3 regions of the Ruegeria sp. YKSD163 genome follow, and region 1 is predicted to be linked to each of the others. Evidence: riboswitches for the same ligand, from Rfam matches in the RefSeq annotation. Region 1 holds a riboswitch; each other region holds the start of a gene.
The links. A riboswitch is a leader RNA that binds a small molecule or an ion and turns the genes downstream of it on or off. The one in region 1 is predicted to bind cobalamin.
Positions count from the first base shown of each region.

Region 1 (7,426 bases):
GTACGCCCTATCGCCTGACAGCCATTCACCGCAGCGCCCTGACCGGATTGTCGCCCGAGGGCGAAACGCTGTTGATCACGCCGCCCGACCAGCCGACCGGCGCCTTTGCCGTGGGCGACTGGGTCCTGGCCGATCCCGAGCACCGCGTCCGGCATCTGCTCGACCGGCGCAGCCTGTTGAAACGGCGCGCGGCGGGAACCGGGGCCGAGGCGCAGTTGATCGCGGCCAATGTCGATGTGCTGTTCATCACCAGTTCCTGCAACGCCGATTTCAACCTGCCCCGGTTGGAGCGCTATCTGGCGCTGACCCATCAGGCCGGGTGTTATCCCGTTGTGGTGCTGACCAAGGCCGACACCTGTGCCGACCCCCGCGCCTATGTCGCGCGGGCCGAGGCGCTGGCGCCGTTTCTGACGGTGCTGGCGGTCAACGCGCTTGATCCTGCCGATCTGGATAGGGTCCTTTCATGGTGCCCCTCCGGCCAGACAGGGGCGCTGGTGGGCTCTTCAGGCGTGGGCAAGACCACGTTGATGAATGGCCTCACCGGTACGCAGGAGGCCACGGCCGGTATCCGCGAGGACGATGCCAAGGGCCGTCACACCACCACCGCCCGTGCCCTGCGGCGGACGGTCAACGGCGGCTGGCTGGTCGATACACCAGGCATGCGCGCTCTGCGTCTGCTGGATGCGGGCGACGGGATCGACGAGGTTTTTCAGGACCTCTCGGACCTCGCCACCAGCTGTCGTTTCTCGGATTGCGGACATGACAGCGAACCGGGCTGCGCCATCCAGGCAGCCATTGCGGCGGGCACGCTGGAACCCGCTCGCCTCGACCGCTGGCGCAAGCTGAAGCGCGAGGATGCGCGCAACTCGGAAAGCGTGGCCGAGGCGCGCTCACGCGACAAGGCGTTCGGCAAGATGGTCCGCGCGGTGATGCGCGACAAGCAGGGCCGGAACAAGGGCTGAACAGCCCCGGGATCGCCCCCTCCTCAGGGGGCGATCAGCCGAGGCCAGAGTGCGGCATTGCGCCGGGCAAACGCGCCCAGATGGCCGATGTCGCGCAGCCCGTGTTCCTTTGGCCGCAACAGGTGCTGCCGGGCAGTGTCGCCATAGAGTTCGGCCAGTCGCCAGACACATTCGGGTGGGATCGTATCGTCATCTTCGCAGGCAAAGAGATCGACTTGCGCGCCCGAGCGGCCCCAATCGGGTTTCGGCAGGCGGGTGCCTGTCTCGGGTAAATATGCGCCGGGCGTTGTGCACCAGCGCCGCCATTCCCAATAGACGCCCGGCGGCAGATCGGTGCCAAAGCCAATCGCGCGCCCCGGCAGATAGCCTAAGGTCTTGACCAGCAGGGGCGCATGACCAAACCAGAACAGCCGCGCCAGCGCCTGATAGGGCCAGGGGTGGTCCGAGTGATGCACCAGCCCGGAACAGACGCAGATCATGCGCGCGATGGGCTCGATCCCCGGTTGCAGTGGCCCCAGCATGGCGCCAACCGAATGGCCGATCACCCAGAGCGGCAGATCGGGAAACCGGCGCTGCATCTCGGCATAGGCGGCGGGCATGTCAAGGAGCGCCCAGTCGGACATGGTGGCGGTCGAGGCCGCAAGCGGCCCGGTCAGCGAATGCCCGAAATCGCGATAATCATAAGTCAGGCAGGCCATGCTCCGCTCGGTCGCCAGCCAGGTGGCGAAATGATGGTAATAGTCGCGCGGCACCCCGGTGGCGCTGTTGATCACAACAGCAACCCGGGGCGTGCCCACCGGCAGATAGAGCCGCGCCGAAAGCTGCGCCGGCCCGGATGAAAAATGAAAATCCTCGACCCTGACAGATGACTGCATATCCAGCATTGGGACCTCCAGATGACCTAGACCGATTGGTCTATTTCTCATGTCTGGACCAATCGGTCCAGAGCTGTCAATATCCTCGGCACATGACCCAACGTCCGCTTCCGACCAAAGATCGCCTGATCCGCACCGCCGCCCAGCTGTTCCAGCGCCGGGGGTATCATGGCGTTGGATTGTCCGAACTGCTGGCCGAGGCAGAGGCGCCCAAGGGCTCGCTCTATCACCACTTTCCCAATGGGAAATCCGACCTGGCACTGGCCTCGGCCACCTGGGCCTCGGACGAGATGCTGCGGCTGATCGCGGCCTCGTTCGAACCGGCCGACAGTTTCCATGACGGGATGCAGGTGCTGTGCGGCAAGGTCGCGAAGCTCTTTGACAAGTCAGGCCAATGGGATGGCTGCCCGATCTCGTCGACCCTGTTCGAAGGCCCGGACAACGCCGCGTTTCGCGCCCATGCCCGCCACCTGTTCGAAGGCTGGATTACCGAGGGCGCGCATCATGCCAGACGCTTTGGGCTAACCGATCCGCAAAAGATCGCCGAGACCATGTTCATCCTGCTGCAAGGCGGCTGGATGCTGGCCCGCGCCCGGCAATCCTCGGACGTGCTGCGCCGTTTGCCCGAGATGCTGCCGCGCGCGGATTAGAGCCTGTTGGTGTTGAACGTGTCGCAGCTTGCGACCCGGCCACTTTTATAGCCGCGATCGAACCAGGATGCCCGCTGCACCGAGGTGCCGTGGGTAAAGGTATGCGGTTGCGGCACCCGGCCCGCCTGCCGTTGCAGCCGGTCGTCGCCGATCATCCGGGCGGCGTTCAGCGCTTCATCCAGATCGCCGCGTTCCATCAGGCCCTGGACCGAGCGCGCCCAGACACCCGACAGGCAATCGGCCTGCAATTCCAGCCGCACGGTCAGCGCGTTGGCCTCGACCTGCGAGGATTGCCGGCGGGCCTGATCCACCTGACCGAGAATGCCCAACTGGTTCTGCACGTGATGGCCCACTTCGTGTGCGATTACATAGGCGGCGGCGAAATCGCCGCCCGCCTGCAAGCGCTGCGCCAGGGTGGCAAAGAAATCGGTGTCGAGATAGGCCTTTTGGTCGGCGGGGCAGTAGAATGGTCCGGTCGCGCCTGAGGCGCCGCCACAGGGGCTGGACGTCACCTGAGAGAACAGCACCAGCGTCGGCGGGATGTAGTCGCGGCCCAGTTGGTCGCGGAACACGGTGCCCCAGACATCCTCGGTCGTGGCCAATACGCGCGAGACGAATTCGCCCGCCTGCCGCTCTTCGGCGGTCAGTTCCTTGGGTGTGCTCTGGCTCGGGCCCGGCCGTTCGGTCAGGAACGGGGTGACGTCGATGCCGGTGAAAGCGCCAATAACCAAGAGCAGCAGAACCCCGCCGATACCCAGCCCGCGCCCGCCGATGGCCATGCCACCGCCACGTCGCCCGCGACGATCCTCGACATGCCTGCTGCCGCGTACTCCTCTCAACCGCATGCCGACACCCTTCTTCAGCCTGACTACTCGATACCGATACTAGCATCCCGCCGCATGGGGAAAAACACGGCACGAACACCCGGCTTGACTCCGGCCCGCAACACCCGCTACCGCTAAGGCGATGGTTCTCGGTGACACATGCGCCGGGATGAAAAGGGAACACGGTGCGGCCCCCTGGCGACAGAGGACCAATGCCGAGACTGCCCCCGCAACTGTAAGCGGTGAGCAATGCCGAAATGCCACTGGCCCCCGGGCCGGGAAGGCCGGCAAAGCCCGGACCCGCAAGTCAGGAGACCTGCCATCGCAACCGTAACTCGAACCCGGGCGGGGTGTCCGGACGGGATGCCTTGGCCCTGATCGGCCGGTCCCCGACACCCTGTTCCACCGCGCGGAGGGCGCAGGATGATCTGGACTACAAGAACGCATGAATTTGCCGCAACGCTCTGTCGCCGAACCGGCAGGCCCTGCCCCGCGCTGTCGGCATTGGCCGAGAACCTCGCCCGCGCGCTGCGTCAGGCTGAACCGATGACCGATGCAGGTTTCGCGATAGAGGGGCATTGCGAGATGCCCCCGTGTGGAGCAGGTTGCATGGCCCGCTACGCCGCCTCGCACAGCCGGATCCGCGTGTTCTGCGGCGTCGACGAAGACACCGCCCTGTCGCATCTGAATCGCTTTGCCGATGCGCTGATGGCGCCCGACGGAGCGGGATTTGCCGCCGGGCCGGGCCCGGTACCATGCGCCATGGCCGAGGCCCGGCCCCGCTGCGTCCACTCTGCTGCGCCAGTGCAAGCAACGGCCTGAAGGATCAGTCCCGGATAGCACGCCCAGCCAGCGCCCAGTCCATCTGGGCGTCGGTTTCCACCGCGCAGGGGCGGACCGACCGCAAATGCGCAAGCGCCGCCTTGGGCTCTTCGCCCGTCTCGATCATCAGGCGCAACGCCGCCATGCCCGACCGGCCACAGCCACCCTTGCAATGGATCAATACGCGCCCGCCGCCGTGCAGAGCATGCCGGGCCGATTTGCTGATCGCCTTCCATTTGATCTCGGCATCACGGCCAGGCACTCCGAAATCATCGACCGGCAGATGAGCCCAGCGGCAGGCGCGACTCTGGATATCAGCACCAAAATTGCGCGCACCGTGCTGCAGCATCTCGACCTCGGTCGTCATCGAGATCACCAGCCCAGGCGCCCAGGACCCGATCAGATCGACATCGCCGGAATAATCGCCCGACCGTCCCGGCAACTGGCAGATCGCCAATGTGCCGCCGCCGACTTGCAGCGCATAGAGAACCAGCTGCGCCATCTGCGGTTTCCCTTTCCGACCGACCATTGCCACGGGGCGTGGCGATCCTGACCCCAAGGGTAGAATGGCCTTTAACGCGGCGGTATCGCAAGACAAGATACCCGTGAACAGATCAAACAGCGCCGCGACGCGGGTCAGCGGTTGTCTATATACACGCGAATCTGATCCCGGGTCACGCCCTGAGCGCCGATCAGATGTGCCACCGGAATGCCGTTGATCGGGACCATGGTCCCGGTCTCGTCATCAAGCTCTTGCACGCTGACCCGTGTCTCTCCAACGGAGCCGGGACGCAGCAGCAAAGCTTCGCCCTTCAGGGTCAGGACATCTCGTGCCGTATCGAAATCGGTGATCGTGACAACGTCATAGCCATCCGCAACGCCGCTATAATTCTCGATCACCACCTGGTCGGCCCCACCCCCGGTGGTGACCAGGTCCCCCTCATCCACGACCAGGGTATCGCGCCCGACGCCACCCTTGACGGTGTCCGCCGTACCCAGGTCGCCGCGATCGTCCACCGAAACGATGAAGTCGTCGCCCTGCTGTCCGTTAATCAGATTAGAGCCGAAATTGTCGGATATCGCATCGTCGCCCGCGCCACTTGCAATCGTGTAATCGTCCCGAACGGCGTTACCTCCAACGGGAAGGGACTCGACGGAACAGATTCGTATACCCCTGTACCCGTCTGCATCAACCTCGAGACAGGGGAACGCACCCGCCATTTCCAACCCAATCCTGTTCCACCCCTGAAACAATCACACAGGCGGTGGACCTTCGCCCCTCTGCCCAGTACCGTCTGCAGAACCAGAATCCAGCCCCGACGAAAGCAGCCAATGTCCGACGCCTCTCCGACCCCCTATCAGGTGCTGGCCCGCAAGTACCGGCCCGAAACCTTTGCCGATCTGGTCGGGCAGGATTCGATGGTGCGGACGCTTAAAAATGCCTTTGCCGCCGACCGGATCGCGCAAGCGTTCATCATGACCGGCATCCGGGGCACCGGCAAGACGACCACCGCGAGGATCATCGCCAAGGGAATGAACTGTATTGGCCCGGATGGAAATGGCGGGCCGACCACCGAACCTTGCGGGACATGCGAGCATTGCGTGGCCATCATGGAAGGCCGCCATGTCGATGTGATGGAGATGGACGCCGCCAGCCGCACCGGCGTGAACGACATCCGCGAGATCATCGACAGCGTGCGCTATCGCGCCGCCAGCGCGCGTTACAAGATCTATATCATCGACGAGGTTCACATGCTGTCGACCAGCGCCTTCAACGCGCTGCTCAAGACGCTGGAGGAGCCGCCGGCGCATGTGAAATTCATCTTTGCCACGACCGAGATCCGCAAGGTGCCGGTGACAGTGCTGAGCCGCTGCCAGCGGTTTGACCTGCGCCGGATTGAGCCCGAGGACATGATCGCGCTGATGCGCCGGATCGCCGATGCCGAGGGGGCGCAGATCGCCGAAGACGCGCTGGCGCTGATCGTGCGCGCCGCGGAAGGGTCGGCGCGAGATGCGACCTCTCTCCTGGACCAGGCGATCAGCCATGGCGCGGGCGAGACCAGCGCCGAGCAGGTGCGGGCGATGCTGGGACTGGCCGACCGGGGACGGGTGCTGGACCTGATGGACATGATCCTGCGCGGCGATGCGGGCGCGGCACTGACCGAGCTTGGCGCTCAATATGCCGAAGGCGCCGACCCGATGGCAGTGCTGCGCGATCTGGCCGAGATCACCCATTGGGTGTCGGTGGTCAAGATCACGCCCGATGCCGCCGAGGATCCGACCGTTTCGCCCGACGAGCGGGCGCGCGGCCAGCAGATGGCGGATGCGCTGCCGATGCGAGTGCTGACCCGGATGTGGCAGATGCTGCTGAAAGCGCTGGAAGAGGTGGCAGCCGCTCCCAATGCGATGATGGCCGCCGAGATGGCGGTGATCCGGCTGACCCATGTGGCCGATCTGCCCAGCCCCGAAGAGCTGATCAAACGGTTGCAGGACGCGCCACCGCCGCCGAACCCCGGCGGCGGGGTGCGCGGCGGTCAGGGCGCGCCCTCCGCCAACGGGGTGAGCGCCAGCTATGCACCCGCCCCGCGCGGCGGTGGCGGCGGGCCTGTTGCGGCGCTGGCGCAGGATGCGCAAACGGCATTGGCGCGGTTTCCCACATTCGAGCATGTGGTCGAACTGATCCGCGCCAATCGCGACGGCAAGCTGTTGGCGGATATCGAGATGGACCTGCGATTGGTCAGCTATCAGCCGGGCCGGATCGAGTTTCAACCCACCGAGCGCGCCCCCACCGATCTGGCGCAGCGGCTGGGCAGTGCGCTGCAACGCTGGACCGGCAATCGCTGGGCGGTGAGCGTGGTGGCGCAGGGCGGCGGCAAGACCATCGACGAGGTGCGCAACGCCGAGAAATACGCGCTGGAGGAGAAGGCCCGCGAACATCCGCTGGTGCAGGCGGTGCTGGCACAGTTTCCCAAGGCGCGGATCACCCATATCGAGACCCCGGAACAACGCGCTGCCAAGGTGGTGACCGAGGCGCTGCCCGAGGTCGAGGATGAATGGGATCCGTTCGAGGACAGCTGAGCGCCGCCTCTCGAACGCGGAGCGCCGAGAATTTTCGACGAAAATTCTCGTGGTCGTCCGCGGCGATCGTCGACGCGCTTCAGACGAGCTTCTTCTGCATGGTGATCGAGGTGGGCCGATCGTAACCGGGATGTGCGGTCTCTCCGGTCTGGACAAAACCAAGCCGAGTAAAGGCGGCGTGGTTCTCCACCAGTTCCACCCGAGTTTCCAGCTCA
Region 1 covers NZ_JBXWRM010000003.1:53,383-60,808, forward strand. Annotated here, with positions in the region: gene rsgA (ribosome small subunit-dependent GTPase A) at 1-962, shown strand, start outside; gene AC2FNA_RS05660 (alpha/beta hydrolase family protein) at 986-1,846, opposite strand; gene AC2FNA_RS05665 (TetR/AcrR family transcriptional regulator) at 1,930-2,487, shown strand; gene ypfJ (KPN_02809 family neutral zinc metallopeptidase) at 2,484-3,332, opposite strand; cobalamin riboswitch at 3,438-3,649, shown strand; gene AC2FNA_RS05675 (hypothetical protein) at 3,921-4,133, shown strand; gene AC2FNA_RS05680 (protein-tyrosine phosphatase family protein) at 4,138-4,635, opposite strand; gene AC2FNA_RS05685 (hypothetical protein) at 4,770-5,354, opposite strand; gene AC2FNA_RS05690 (DNA polymerase III subunit gamma/tau) at 5,442-7,211, shown strand; gene AC2FNA_RS05695 (GNAT family N-acetyltransferase) at 7,291-7,426, opposite strand, start outside.

Region 2 (7,426 bases), on a different contig from region 1:
GGGCCGCGCCTCGCCCAAGCAGGACCACGTGAGCCGCCTGCTGGTGGATTATGCCCAGACCGGCGCCCACGTCGTGCGGCTGAAATCCGGCGATGGCGGTCTCTTTGGCCGGCTGGAGGAGGAACTGGTCGCGCTGCGCGCGGCCGGGATCGGATACGAGATCATCCCCGGCATCCCCTCGGCGGTGGCGGCGGCGGCGGCGGCGGGCATCCCGCTGACCCGACGGCTGACCGCGCGGCGGGTGCAATTCGTTACCGGCCATGACGTCAGCGGCCAATTGCCCCCCGACCTGAACCTGCCCGCACTGGCAGACCCGCAGGCCACCACGGTCGTGTTCATGGGCAAGCGCACTTTTCCGTTGCTGCTGGATGCGCTTGAGGCGCATGGCCTGCCACGTTCGACGCCTGCGTTGATGGCCGAAAGCGTCTCGACCCCTGAACAGCGCCTGACAAGCGCCACCATGGGCGAACTGGCCGAACGGCTGGCAGAGGAGGTGGGCACCGCCCCTGCCCTGATCCTGTATGGTCCGCTGGCGGAGTTCGGCGATGGTTGAGCTACTCCTGATCGGAATCGGCACTGGCAATCCCGACCATGTCACCCGCGAAGGCATCGCCGCCATTCGCGCCGCCGATCTGATCCTGATCCCGCGCAAGGGGGCGGGGAAATCCGATCTGGCCGGGCTGCGCGAGCGTATCATCACTGACGCCACCGACACCCCGCCGCAGATCGCCTATTTCGACATCCCCGCGCGCCGGGCTGACGACGGGTATCTGAAGGGCGTCGACGACTGGCACGATGCAATCGCCCTGCGCTGGCAGGCGGCGATGGAGGACCACCCCGGCGCGGCGCGGGTGGCGTTGCTGATCTGGGGAGACCCGTCGCTCTATGACAGTTCGCTGCGAATCGCGGCACGGCTCGATCCGCAACCCAAGGTGCGGGTGATTCCCGGCATCACGGCGCTTCAGGCCCTGACGGCGGCACATGGCATTCCGATCAACGAATTAGGCGCACCGTTTCTGGTCACAACCGGGCGGCGCCTGCGCGACGAAGGCTGGCCGCCCGCCGTGGATACCGCGGCCGTGATGCTGGACGGCGAATGCTCGTTCCAGGCCTTGGATATGTCCGATTACCACATCTGGTGGGGCGCCTATGTGGGTATGGAGGAACAGATTCTGGTGGCGGGTCCATTGGCCGCGGTGGCGGGAGAAATCGTCGAAACCCGTGCCCGCGCGCGGGCCGATCATGGCTGGATCATGGATATCTATCTTTTGAAAAAGCGCGGAAACTGACCGGAAAGGTCGCAAATGACGATTGCGCCGGGCGCGCGTTCGCGGCTAAATGGAGGGGTCTGGTCCTGCCGGAGCAATCCGGATGCTAAGAGGGAATTTGGTGCGACCGCCCGTCGGTTCAAGCCAAAGCCGCCCCCGCGACTGTAAGCGGTGAGCCGCTGTTCAACCAGCCACTCCCGGGTTCGCTCCGGGGGGAAGGCGAACAGAGGCACCGACCCGCGAGCCAGGAGACCTGCCAGACAGGTAATGAAACACCGGCCGTCGGGTGCGGCGGCAAGGAGGAAATGACATGACGACCAAAACACTCAAGGCATCGGCCACCGGTTCCGCGATCCTTCCGGCCCTGTTCGCCGTAATCCTGGGCCTGGGCATCGTGACCCTGGCGGGCCATGTGCAGGCATCCGCACTGCATGACGCCGCCCACGACGTGCGCCACGCAACCGGCTTTCCCTGCCACTGAACCATGTTCAGTCGCATTCTGACCAGCGCGTTGTTCGCTGGCGCTGCAGCAGGGCTGATTGCCGCCTTGCTGCAGTTTCTGTTCGTGCAGCCCGTGTTGCTGCATGCCGAGTTGTATGAATCCGGCGAACTGGTGCATTTCGGCGCCGAGGCGGTAAGCGCCCAGCCCGACCTGCCCGGTATGTTCGCCGATCCGATGCGCGATGCGCTCACGGTCGTTTTTGCGATGCTGACCTATACCGGCTATGCAGTTGTCATGGTTGCCCTGATGTCGGTGGCCGAGGGGATGGGCCATGCGGTGACCGCGCGCGCCGGTCTGCTTTGGGGGCTGGCCGGGTTCATCACCTTTCACTTCGCGCCCGGCCTGTCGCTGGCGCCCGAGGTGCCCGGTGTATCCTATACAGATATCACCGCCCGCCAGATCTGGTGGACCGCGACCGTGGCCGCGGCGGGTATCGCCATGTGGCTGATCGCCTTTGGCGGCAACCTGATGGCCTATGGCGCCGCCGCGCTGCTGTTGATGGCGCCGCATCTGATCGGCGCGCCCGAACCTGACAGCTTTGCCGGCCCGGTCCCCACCGAGCTGGGCGCGCTGTTTGCCGCCCGCGCCTTTGGTGTCGGGATGGCGGCCTGGGTGCTGCTGGGTGGCTTCGCGGGTTACTTCTGGCAGACCGAGAGCAAGCGCGCCGAAGCGCACGCCTGATCCGTCGACTTATATGCCCCGCCGGACCCATCCGGCGGGGTTTTTCTTTGCTAGGAGACTGATATGTCCCGCTCTCTCGCTCTGTTCGCCATCGGCCTTGTCTTTGGTGGCGGTGCCGGTTTCGTAACCGCGGCGGCCTATGGCGTTACCTTTGACGGTCATGATCATGGCGACGCGGCCCAGCATGGCGCCCATGACGTGGCGCAAGGCGGCCACGACCACGCCCAGGCCACCCATCTGCCCGCTGGCCCCGACGCACCCGGTGTGTCCGTAGCACTGACCCGTGATCCGATGTCGGGCTGGAACCTGCATGTAAGCCCGCAGAATTTCCGCTTTGCCCCCGAAAATGCCTCGGCCAGTGACGTGCCGGGCGAAGGCCATGCTCATGTTTATGTCAACGGCGTGAAACTGGCCCGGCTCTATGGCGAATGGATGTATATCCCCGACCTGCCCAAAGGCGCGGTCGAGGTGAAGGTCTCGCTGAACGCCAACAGCCACAGCCCGCTGATGGTCGATGGCACCCCGGTCGAGGCCGTGGTCACGGTTCAGGTGGAATAGGCCGGAATCCGCGCCAGCAGGCATTCCCGCAACCGTCCGCAGGGACGGGCATCGGAAATCCAGCCGCCGGGGCTGTCCAGATAGACACGGCAGGTGGCGGCAATATCGTCGGCATCCGCCACCACGTCGAGATCCGAGAACACATAGCTGGCCCGCCCCGGCCCCTGAAGGGCCAGCGCCACCGGGGTGGCGCAGGCGCCGAAACAGGCATGCTCTACCAGCTCCACCCGCCCGATCAGCCCGGCGCGCTTTAACGCCTCGGCCACGGCGGCCCGCTCGGCCCCGTGCTCACGGTCCCGCTCGCCCTGACAGCTGGAGCAAAGGGAAAGGCGCATGTCGCTCATGGTGACTCCTTGATCGGTGCCGAAGATGTGGCGCATCGGGTGCGCCGGGGCAAGCTCAACGCGTCATTTGCGCGGCCTCAACCCGCAGCGCATCCAGCACGCCGGCGACCGAGGGCGACAGGCTGGCGGATTTGCGCATCGAGACGCCCACCGGCCCGATCGGGATCGGCACCGCCCAGTCGACCCGCGCCAGCGCCCCCGCGCTGATATCGTGGCGCGGCACATGCGCGGGCATCACCGCCAGCATGTCCGACCCCAGCAACAGACCCCGGTTGGCCAGGTAAGAGACCGATTCCACCGCATAGGGTGGCGCGCCACCACCCAGATCGACAAACACCTGATCCAGCTGACGGCGCAACGTGGTTTCCGCCGGTGGCAGAATCCAGGGGTATTCCATCAGATCGGTCAGCGCGGGCGCGGCATGGCGATGCACGGGATGGCCGGTGCGGGCGACACAGATCACCTCTTCGTCAAACAGCCGCTCTTGCACGATCTCGGCCCGGTGCCGGTGCATCGGCAAGCGCCCGACCACCAGATCGACATCGCCCGAGCGCAGCGCCGGCATCAGCACCTCGTTGGTGCCCTCGACCAGTTTCACCACCAGCCCGGGCTTCTCGGCCAATAGCCGGGTCAGCACGCGGGGCAGAAACTCGGCCGAGGCGGCCAGCAGCGTGCCCACCACCACGCGCCCGCCATTGCCTTCGTTCAGATCGTCTAGCTCTTGGGCCGCATGGGAAATCTGCGCCAGGATCAGCTTGCCATGCCGGATCAGGGCCGCCCCGAACACGGTGGGCACCATGCCGCGATTGGTGCGGTCGAACAGCTGCACGTCGAAATCCAGTTCCAGATCCTTGATCAGCTTGGTGGCGGCGGGCTGGGACATGTTCAGCGCCTGCGCCGCGTGCAGGATCGAATGCCGCTCGCCCACGGCGACCAGCAGGCGCAGCTGTTTCAGCTTGAGCCGGGTCAACACGCGCTCGACGATGCGGATCTGGGTGCGGTTCATGGGTTTCGCGATATCACGAAGCTTGGCTATCGGTCAAAACGATAGCCGGATCGCCGCGCCGCGCTGTCGCAGCGCCGCCAGCAGGCTGAGCGCAGTCAGCGCCGAGGAACGCGGATTGCCCGGCAGCGGCAACCCCTCGATCTGAAACCGGAACCGGCCAAAGGCGCCCTCGGCCGCGATCTCGTGGATATTGGCGGTAGCGCCCGGATCGGCGATCAGCTCGGCCCGGGTGGCGTCCAGCCCAGCCCCGGCCAGTGCCACTGCGGCGGCCACGTTGGCGTTCTTGGGATAGGCCTGCGCCGCCGCGCGCGCGGTGCCAGTGAAATGGGTGACAGGACCGGTAAGCGCGTCCAGATCCAGCACCTTTTCGGCACGACTGCCGCGCCAGCCCTGCGGGGGCTTGCGCCCGGTATAGGTGACCTGCAAGCCCGTCCCCATCGCCGCCGCCGCCAGCGCATCCAGCGCCCCGATCGCGCCCGACGCAAGGCACAGCCTTGTCCCACCAGCGCGGGCGGCAGCCTCCAGCTCGGCACAGAACACCGCATCGGCCAGCGCACCGACCGAGACGGTCAGCACCTCGACCCCCGCGCCCAGCGCCGCCACCCCATGGGCACGCAGCCCGGAATGACCGGCGCAATCGACCAGCAGATCAGGCCGCTCGGGCAGGCCCTGCAAGGCTTGCGCCACCGGCACGCCCAGCGCCGCGCGCGCGGCCTGATCCCGCCCGGGCCGGCAAAGCGCTCCGGTCAGCTGCACGCCGACAGGCAGATGCGCCGCCACATGGGCGGCAATGGGCCCGTGCCCGATCAGTGCTATTCTCACCCTGTCCCCCTTTGGCCAACTGCCCCATAGTTTCCACATATCAGAACGATTGTGATATGCCGATTGCGGATAGCAGGATGCAATTTCGCGATTTGTGCCCACCCGGTCAGGCTTGCAGGATCGTGGCACCCGCCACCGTAGCCGAGAGCCCCGTGACCCGATCCGCGCCCTATACCGGACAAGCGCTGCCCAGGCGCGAAGACCCCCGCCTGCTGCGGGGCGAAGGGCGCTATGCGGGCGATATCCACCTGCCGGGGGCGCTGCATCTGGCCTTTCTACGCAGCCCCTATGCCAGCGGGCGGCTCGTTGCCTGCGATACCTCTGTCGCGCGGGTGATGCCGGGCGTGGCGGCGGTGCTGACCGCCGCCGACCTGGGCACGCTGGGCGGGCTCGAGGTCAACCCGGTGCTGCCGCTCGACCATGCCACACCTTACCCGATCCTGGCCGGCGACACGGTATCGGCGGTGGGCCAGCCGATCGCGGCGGTGCTGGCCGAAACGCCGGGACAGGCGCTGGACGCGGTCGAGGAGATCTCGGCAGAGATCGACGAGACCCCCGCCCCGCCCCCCGAACTGTTGGCCATGCAACATTGGCAGAGCGGCGATACGGCCGCCGCGTTCGCCCGCGCCACGCATGTGGTCGCGGTCCGAGTCGCCCATCCCCGCCTTGCCCCCAGCCCGATGGAGCCGCGCGCCATCGCCGTCCTGCCCGAGGGCGGCGGCCTGACCGTCTGGCTCTCCACCCAGACACCGCACCGGGCGCGGGCCGACCTTGCGCGCATTCTGTCCCTCGACCCGGCCCAATTGCGGGTGATCGCCCGCGATGTGGGTGGCGCCTTTGGCATGAAGGCCTCGCTTTACCCCGAAGAGGTGCTGGCGGTCTGGGCCGCGCATCATCTGGGCCGCCCGGTGCGCTGGACCGCCACCCGCAGCGAAGAGTTCCTGTCGGCCACCCATGGCCGGGGGCTGACAAGCGAAGGCCAGCTTGCCATCGACGGTGACGGGCGGTTTCTGGCGCTCAAGGCCCGTGTCGAGGCGCCGCTGGGCCATTGGCTGCCCAATTCGGCGCTGATCCCGGCCTGGAACGCCGCCCGCATTCTGCCCGGCCCCTATGACATCCCTGCCACCGATCTGGGCACCAGCGCCCGACGCGCCCATACCGCGCCCACCGGCATCTATCGCGGCGCGGGCCGCCCCGAGGCCTGCGCGCTGATGGAGCGTATGGCCGATGCCGCCGCCCGCGCCACCGGCCTTGATCCCGCCGAGATCCGCCGCCGTAACCTGCACCGCGCAAGCGGCCCGCGCGACCTGCCCGCAGGCCGGGTCGAGGGGGCCGATTATGCCACAGCCCTCGACCATTTCCTGACGCTGGCGGATTACCCCGCCTGGCGCGCCCGGCGCGACGCAAGACGCGCAAAGGGGGCCTTGGCCGGGATCGGCCTCGGCTTTTACGTCGAACCCTCGGGCAAGGGGTGGGAAAGCGCCCGTGTCACCCTTGAGGCGGGCCGCGCCACGGTGGAATTTGGCGGCAGCAGCCAGGGCCACGGGCGCGAAACCGCGCTGGCCCAGATTGCCGCCGACGCGCTGGAGCTTTCGCCCTCCGATATCACCGTGCTGCATGGCGACACCGCCACCTGCCCGGCGGGCATCGGCGCGCTGGCCAGCCGCAGCACCCCCATCGGCGCCAGCGCCGTACTCGAGGCCTGCCGCGAGATCATCCGCCGCCGTGACGCGGGCGAAGGTGAACCGATCACCGCCGACACCGTCTATACCGCCCCTGGCGAGGCCTGGGGTCATGGCTGCTACCTCGCCGCGATCGAGATCGACCGCGACACCGGTGCCCCGCGCCTGACGCATATGGCCTGCCTCGACGATGCCGGGCGGCTGATCAACCCGCTGCTGGCCGAGGGACAGGTGATGGGCGGCTTTGCCCAGGGCCTGGGCGAGGCGATGATGGAGGCCCTGCATTTCGACGACGGGCAGCTGCTCACCGGCTCGTTCATGGATTACGCGATGCCGCGCGCGGGTGACCTGCCGCCACTCACCATCCACAAGACCGAGACGCTCGCCACCACCAACGCGCTCGGCGCCAAGGGGATCGGCGAGGCCGGCACCATCGGCGCCCCGGCGGCGATCCTGAACGCCGCGCTCGATGCGCTGGCGCCGCTGGGTGTGACCGATCTGCAAATGCCGCTTACTAGCCTGTCGCTCTGGCAGGCGATCACCGATGCAAGCAAGGGACGTGA
Region 2 covers NZ_JBXWRM010000002.1:262,107-269,532, forward strand. Annotated here, with positions in the region: gene cobA (uroporphyrinogen-III C-methyltransferase) at 1-553, shown strand, start outside; gene cobF (precorrin-6A synthase (deacetylating)) at 546-1,289, shown strand; cobalamin riboswitch at 1,333-1,543, shown strand; gene AC2FNA_RS04085 (CbtB domain-containing protein) at 1,579-1,749, shown strand; gene AC2FNA_RS04090 (CbtA family protein) at 1,753-2,451, shown strand; gene AC2FNA_RS04095 (hypothetical protein) at 2,515-3,009, shown strand; gene AC2FNA_RS04100 (DUF1636 family protein) at 2,997-3,353, opposite strand; gene AC2FNA_RS04105 (LysR substrate-binding domain-containing protein) at 3,409-4,359, opposite strand; gene AC2FNA_RS04110 (aspartate dehydrogenase) at 4,393-5,220, opposite strand; gene AC2FNA_RS04115 (xanthine dehydrogenase family protein molybdopterin-binding subunit) at 5,334-7,426, shown strand, end outside.
Region 2: linked by a shared signal. The riboswitch ahead of AC2FNA_RS04085 (CbtB domain-containing protein) and the one ahead of AC2FNA_RS05675 (hypothetical protein) in region 1 are both predicted to bind cobalamin.

Region 3 (7,426 bases), on a different contig from region 1:
GCATGCCATAGCGGGCGATCCCGTCCTCGAAGATGCTGATCATCAGCGGCGAGATCTCCAGCGGCACGCCGGTGCGGTCGGCTATCGACTGGAACAGGCCGATATCCTTTTTCACCAAGTCCATTGTGAAGTTGATGTCGCGGCTGCCATTCAGGATCACCTGGCTTTCGGTCTCGTGCACAAAAGAGGTGCCCGAACTGATCTTGATTGCCTCGTAGGTGGTGTTCAGATCCATGCCGGCGGCCTTCATCGTCACCAGCGCCTCGCAGCAGGTCAGCAGGTTTGCGGTGGCCAGATAGTTGGTCATCACCTTCAGAACCGAGGCGCTGCCCAGCGGGCCAGTATGCAGGATACGCCGCCCCATCACGGTCAGGAAGGGCAGGATGCGCTCGAACGTGGCCCGGTCGCAGCCCGCGAAAATCGAGATATTGCCGGTATCGGCCCGGTGACAGCCACCCGAAACCGGGCAGTCGACAGCGGCACCGCCGCGCGCGATCACCTGTTCGCCCAGTCGTTTGACCTCGGCCTCGTCGGTGGTGGACATTTCCATCCAGATCTTGCCGGGTCCGACCTCGGGCAGCATCTCCGCCATCACCGCGGCGCTGGCGGCGGGCGAAGGCAGACAGGTGATCACCGCGTCGCAATCGCGCATCATCTGCGCCGGCCCTTCGGCCGCCTTGGCGCCGCGCGAGACGAAACCCGCCACCAGATCGGGGTTGAGATCATGCACCGTCAAATCGATGCCATTGCGCAGCAGCGAGCCCGAGAGCTTGCCACCCACATTGCCCAGTCCGATAAAGCCTACTTTCATTGCGTCCTCCCTTGCCGGTCCTGCCGGGGTCATGGTTCGCGCGCAGTATGAAAGCTGGATTTAACCAAGAGAAACGAATAAAGAATGTCAAAATGCCATGATTTTTTTGTGATACATGTCGAACCCGCGCAACCGACAAAATTTCCACGGAAATTTTGTCCCAGAAAATTTGAATTTTCTGGGCCCCGCCCCGGTCCTCGGCCCGGATCTTTTCTGAGATGGCCCGCCTGCCCAACCCGGTCTGGCTGCGGACGTTCGAGGCCGCCGCCCGTCATCTGAACTTCACCGAAGCCGCGCGCGAACTGGGGCTGACCCAGACCGCCGTATCCCTGCATATCCGCTCGCTAGAAGCCGAGTTGGGAGAGCCCCTTTTTACCCGTGCGGCCCGGCGGCTGGGGTTGACCGAGTTGGGGCGCAGCTATGCGCTGTCGGTGCGGCAGGCGCTGGCGGATGTGGCGCTGTCGACCTCTAGCCTATTCGGTCCGGCCCGGCGCGGCATCCTGCGGCTGCGTGCGCCGATTTCCTCGGCCGCCTACTGGCTCGCCGCCATCCTGCCGGATTTTGCCGCCGACCATCCCGGTATTCCCGTGCGACTGGTCTCGAACATCTGGGATGACGGCCCGGCGGTGGGCAGCGTGGATGTGGACATCAGGCTGGGGCGTGGCGATTGGGCAGGGTTGGTGACCGAAAAGCTCTGCGATGAGACCATCGTGCCGGTTGCGCGGGCCGGAGAACCGGTGCAGCCACCGTCGGCGCTTCAGGCGCATCAGCTGATCCACATCCTGGGATACGAGGACAACTGGCCACGCTGGTTCGCGGCGCAGGACCTGTCCGCTCCAACCGGCGGCAGCCTTTATTCGGTCGATACCACCGTCGCGGCGCTGCAACTGGTGATGGCGGGGGCCGGGCTGGCGATCGTGCTGACGCGCTTTGCCCAGGGCGCCATCGCCCAGGGCGCACCACTGCGGCTGGCGGGACCTCCGATTCCCTTTTCGCAGGCGCATTATCTGGTCCGCCCCGAACGTGCCGCCCCGCCCGGTGCCCCGGCGCAGCTCTACCTCGACTGGCTGCGTGCGCGGCTGGCGGCGGATGCCGCTGGCTGAACGTCAGAGGTCGCTTTTCCCCTGCCCCCTCAGACGCACCGCCAAGCGCGCTTGACAAGGCCCCTGCCCATGCCGCATGTCCGCCCTGTTGGTGTCCGGGAAACCGGATGAAAAGGGAATGCGCCAGCGGTTCCGGGAACTGGTCCCGGGCAGCCGTCAAGCGCAGCCGCCCCCGCGACCGTGACCGGAGAGGGTGCCCAAGCCACTGGCCAATTGGCCGGGAAGGCGGGACGCCCGACAGGGCAAGACCCTGACATCCGCAAGCCGGGAGACCTGCCAGCACACGAACTGCAACCGGACGGGGTGTTTCCGGTGACGGGTCTGGGGCCAGAAGGGCCGACCCGTGCATGCCCCGTCCCCCATGACTGGACCCTGGGGGGATGAGAGAGATGAGCGAACACGCTCCGGTCGAGCTGTTGGTCTGTACCACCTGCCGCCGTGGATTACCGGTCGAAGACGATGCCCAGCGCCCTGGCGCGCTGCTCCACCGCGCGCTGAGCGCCGCCGCGCTGCCCGAAGGGGTCATCGTGAGGCCGGTCGAATGCCTGTCCAATTGCGATCAGGGTTGCTCGATCGTGTTGCGCGGCGGCCCGACGCGCTGGACCTTTGTTTATGAGAACCTCAACGAGGCCGATGACGTGGCCACCATCGTCGAGGGCGTCACCAAATATCACGCCACCGCTGACGGGCTTGTCCCCTGGCGCGAGCGTCCCGTCCATTTCCGCAAGAACTGCGCCGCGCGCATCCCCCCGATCGGAGCCTGAGCCATGAGCACCCTTGAAAAACTCCCCGTTACCGTGATCACCGGCTTTCTCGGTTCGGGCAAGACCACGCTGATCCGCCACCTGATGCAGAACCCGCAAGGCAAGCGGCTGGCCGTGGTCGTCAACGAATTCGGCGATGTGGGGGTCGATGGCGAGATCCTGAAAAGCTGCGCCATCCCGGAATGCCCGGCGGAAAACATCATGGAACTGGCCAATGGCTGCATCTGCTGCACCGTGGCCGATGATTTCATCCCCACCATCGAGGCGCTGATGGCGCTGGAGCCGCGCCCCGATCACATCCTGATCGAAACCTCGGGCCTGGCGCTACCGAAGCCGCTCTTGAAGGCGTTCGACTGGCCCGATATCCGGTCCAAGATCACCGTGGATGGCGTCATCGCGCTGGCCGATGCCGAGGCGGTTGCGGCGGGCCGCTTCGCGCCCAATGTGGCGGCGGTGGATGCCCAGCGGCTGGCCGACGACTCGATCGACCATGAAACGCCCCTGTCCGAGGTGTTCGAGGATCAGATCAGCTGCGCCGACATCATCCTGCTGACCAAGCCCGATCTGGCCGGCCCCGAGGGCGTGGCACGCGCGCGCGAGGTGATCGCCGCCGAGGCGCCCCGCCCGCTGCCGGTGGTCGAGGTGGCCGAGGGCGCGGTGGATGTGCGCGTCATCCTGGGCCTTGGCGCCGCCGCCGAGGACGACATGGACGCTCGTCCCAGCCATCATGACGGCCATGACGACCACGAGCACGACGATTTCGAAAGCATCGTGGTGGAACTGCCCGAACAATCCGACCCGGCCGAACTGGTCGCGCGGATCGAGCGGCTGGCCAACGAGTTGAACATCCTGCGCGTCAAGGGCTATGCCGCCGTTTCGGGCAAGCCCATGCGCCTCTTGGTGCAGGCGGTGGGTGCGCGGGTGCGTCACCAATATGACCGCCCGTGGCAGCCGGGCGAGGAGCGCCGCTCGCGCATGGTGGTGATCGCCGAGCATCACGACATCGACGAGGCCGCGATCCGTGCCATCCTGACCGGCGTTTCCGAGCCTGCGGAGTAAGCGCGCGCCATGCATGTCGTTTTCCGCGAAAGCCACGGGCTGGAAGAGACCGAGACCCCGACCGACCTGGGCCAGAGCCCGGCGGATCTGGTGGTGCTGTCGTTCTCGGACAGTGACCTGGGTGCTTTTGCGGCGGGCTGGCATCGCGGCGGCGGGGCGGTGGGCAGAATGCCCACCCTACGCCTGGCCAACCTGACGGCGCTGAAACATCCCCTATCCGTCGATACCTATGTCGAGAATACCCTGTCAGGGGCCAAGGGCATCCTGATCCGGCTGATCGGCGGCGTGCCTTATTGGGCCTATGGGCTGCAACAGGTGCTGGCGCTGGCGCAGGAGAAGGGGCTCGCGCTGGCGGTTCTGCCGGCGGACGGGCGCGAGGATACGCGCCTTGACGCCTATTCCACCCTGCCCGTCTCGACCCTGCGGCGGTTGCAACATCTCTGCGACACCGGCGGCGAGGTGGCGGCGCAGGCCGCGCTGGCGCAAATGGCGCTGGCGACCGGGCTTTATGCCGGGCCGGTGATCGGGTCAAAGGTGCTGCCCGAATGCGGGTTCTGGTGCCCCGAGCGCGGCGTGATCGCGCCCGAGACTGCGTTCGAGGGCGACGCCCCGCGCATACTGGTCACCTTTTACCGAGCCTATCTGACTTCGGCCGACACGGCCTCGGTCGCGGCGCTGATCCAGGCCTTTCGCGCGCGCGGATTTCAGGCGATGGGCATGTTCGCGCCTTCGCTGAAGGTGCCCGCCGCTGCCGATTGGATCGCCGGACAGATGCCGGGGCTGGCCCCGGCGGCCATCGTCAATGCCACCTCGTTTTCCGGCAAGGGCGCCAATGGCGCCTCGCCGCTCGACGCCGCCGGCGTACCGGTATTCCAGGTGGCGCTGGCCACCTCTCGCCGCAAGGCCTGGGCCGAGGCCGAGCGCGGGCTGTCGCCCGCCGATCTGGCCATGCATGTGGTGCTGCCCGAGGTCGACGGGCGCATCGACGCCGGGCTTATCTCGTTCAAGGAGCCGGGCAAGCGCGACCCGGCGCTGGAATATTCCCGTTTCGCGCACCGCCCAGAACCCGACCGGATCGAGGCGGTGGTAAACCGGGTGTCGGGCTGGCTGCGGCTGGCGGCCAAACCCGCTGCCGAGCGCTCGGTTGCATTGGTTCTGTCCACCTATCCCGGCAAGGACTGGCAGATGGCCCATGCGGTTGGTTTGGACGCGCTGGCCTCGGTCGAGGCGATACTGTGCGATTTGCAGGATGAGGGGTATGACATCGCATCCGGGCAGCCGATTGCGGAAGAGCTGCAAAATGTGTCGATTTCGTGGCCAATCGCTGATTACCGCAAAGCTTTGGCCAGCATTCCGCCACAATTGCGCCAGGATTTGCAAAGCGCTTGGGGTGACCCTGAGAGTGATCCGGCATTTTCGCAAGGCAATTTGCAGTTTCGCGCGATCCGGCGCGGCAAGGCGCTGGTGGCCCTGCAACCGGAACGGGGCACGCCCGAGGCGCGCGATGACGACTATCACGACCTCTCCCGCACTCCGCGCCACGGCTATGTGGCCTTCTATCTCTGGCTGCGGCAGGCGCTGGGAGCCGACGCCCTGATCCATATCGGCGCCCATGGCACGCTGGAATGGCTGCCGGGCAAGGCGGTGGCGCTGTCGGGGCAATGCTGGCCCGAGGTTCTGATCGGCGATCTGCCGGTGATTTACCCCTTTATCGTCAACGATCCGGGCGAGGCCGCGCAGGCCAAGCGCCGCATCGGCGCGGTGACGCTGGGCCATATCCCCCCGGCCCTGCGCGTCAGCGGCACGCCGGACCGGATGGTACAACTCGAGGCACTGCTTGACGAGTTTTCCAATGCCGACGGGCTGGACCCCAAACGCCGCGACCGCTTGCAGGGCGATATCCGGGCCGAGGCGCAGGCGCTGGGGCTGGAGGATGATCTGGGCCTTGATCGCGCCACCTCGACCGCCGAGGCGATCACCCGCATCGACCGCTTTGTCTGCGACGTGAAGGAAAGCCAGTATGGCGACGGGCTGCATGTCTATGGGCGTGTGCCCGAGGTGACCGGCCCGTTCGATCCCACCCCTTCGGCACAGGGCGAGGCGCGCGCGCTGATTGATGCGTTGGCGGGCAAGCGGATCGCGGCGGGGCCGTCGGGCTCGCCCTACCGTGGGCGGACCGATGTGCTGCCCACCGGGCGCAACCTTTATACCACCGACCCCCGCTCGGTCCCGACGCGCGCGGCCTATACCCAGGGCGTGAAACTGGCCGAAGAACTGGTGCGCCGGCATTTGCAGGAAGAGGGCGATTACCCCAAGGGGCTGATTGTCGATCTCTGGGGCTCGGCCACCATGCGCACGGCGGGCGAGGAATTCGCCATGGCGCTGCATCTGTTGGGGGTCAAACCGGTCTGGGATCAGGGGTCCGAGAGGGTTTCGGGGATCGAGGTTCTGCCGATCACCGATCTGGACCGGCCCCGGCTGGACGTCACGCTGCGTGTCTCGGGCCTGTTCCGCGATGTGTTCCCGACCCTTTCGGCGCTGTTCGGTCAGGCGGTGCGCGCGCTTTGCGCGCGTGACGAGGCGCCCGACTGGAACCCCTATGCCGGGCACGCGCCCGCGGCGCGCGTCTATGGCCCGGCACCGGGCAGCTACGGGCTGGGCATGGGGCACCTGCCCGAGACCTATACCGACGAGGCCCGGCAGAGCGCGGGCGAGGCCTGGCTGGCCGCCAGTTCCTTTGCGCTCGAAGGTGAGAGCATCGCCCGCGACGCCGATGGCATCCGCGACCGCGTCGCCAAGGCCGACGGGTTCGTGCATTTGCAGGATCTGGCCGAGACCGATCTGCTGCTGGCCGCCGACTATGCCACGCACGAGGCAGGCTTTGCCGCCGCCAAGCGGGTGACAGGGGGCAAGGCGCAGCTCTATCACCTCGACAACACCAACCCCGACACCCCGCGCGCGCGCACCCTGCCCGAGGAAATCGCCCGCGTGGTGCGGGCCCGCGCCGCCCATCCCGGCTGGATCGCGGGCATGATGCGGCACGGGTTCCGGGGTGCGGCCGAGATCGCGGCGACGCTCGACCACATGGCCTCGTTCGCGCATCTGGCCGACAGCGTGGCCCCGCATCTCTTTGACCTCTACCACGATGCCACGCTGGGCGACGCGCAGGTCGCGGCCTTCCTGCATGAGGCCAATCCGCAGGCCTATCAGGCCATGCTGGACCGGTTCCGCGCGCTTTACGAGGCGGGGCTGTGGCAGACCCGGCGCAACTCGATCCGGGCCGATCTGGAGGGGCTGGCATGAGCGCGCCCATCGTCCAGGGCTGGTGCCCCGGCGCGCATCGCCCGATGATGTCGGGCGACGGGCTGGTGGTGCGGGTGCGCCCGCGCCTCGCCCGGCTGAGCGCGTCGCAGGCGCTGGGTCTTTGCGCGCTGGCCGACCGGGTCGGCAATGGCACCATCGACCTGACCAACCGTGCCAATCTGCAACTGCGTGGGGTGGCCGAGAAGGATCATCAACCGCTCTTGGCCGAACTGGCTGCGCTTGACCTGTTGGACCGCGAACCGGGCCTCGAGGTGCGGCGCAATATCCTGTTCTCACCGCTTTACCGCGACGGCGGCTTGACCGAGCGGCTGGGGCGAGAGTTGACGGAGCGACTGGGCGAACTGCCTGTGCTGCCGGCGAAATTC
Region 3 covers NZ_JBXWRM010000002.1:247,280-254,705, forward strand. Annotated here, with positions in the region: gene AC2FNA_RS04005 (NAD(P)-dependent oxidoreductase) at 1-811, opposite strand, end outside; gene AC2FNA_RS04010 (LysR substrate-binding domain-containing protein) at 1,030-1,914, shown strand; cobalamin riboswitch at 1,987-2,209, shown strand; gene AC2FNA_RS04015 (DUF1636 family protein) at 2,304-2,678, shown strand; gene cobW (cobalamin biosynthesis protein CobW) at 2,682-3,737, shown strand; gene cobN (cobaltochelatase subunit CobN) at 3,747-7,040, shown strand; gene AC2FNA_RS04030 (ferredoxin-like domain-containing protein) at 7,037-7,426, shown strand, end outside.
Region 3: linked by a shared signal. The riboswitch ahead of AC2FNA_RS04015 (DUF1636 family protein) and the one ahead of AC2FNA_RS05675 (hypothetical protein) in region 1 are both predicted to bind cobalamin.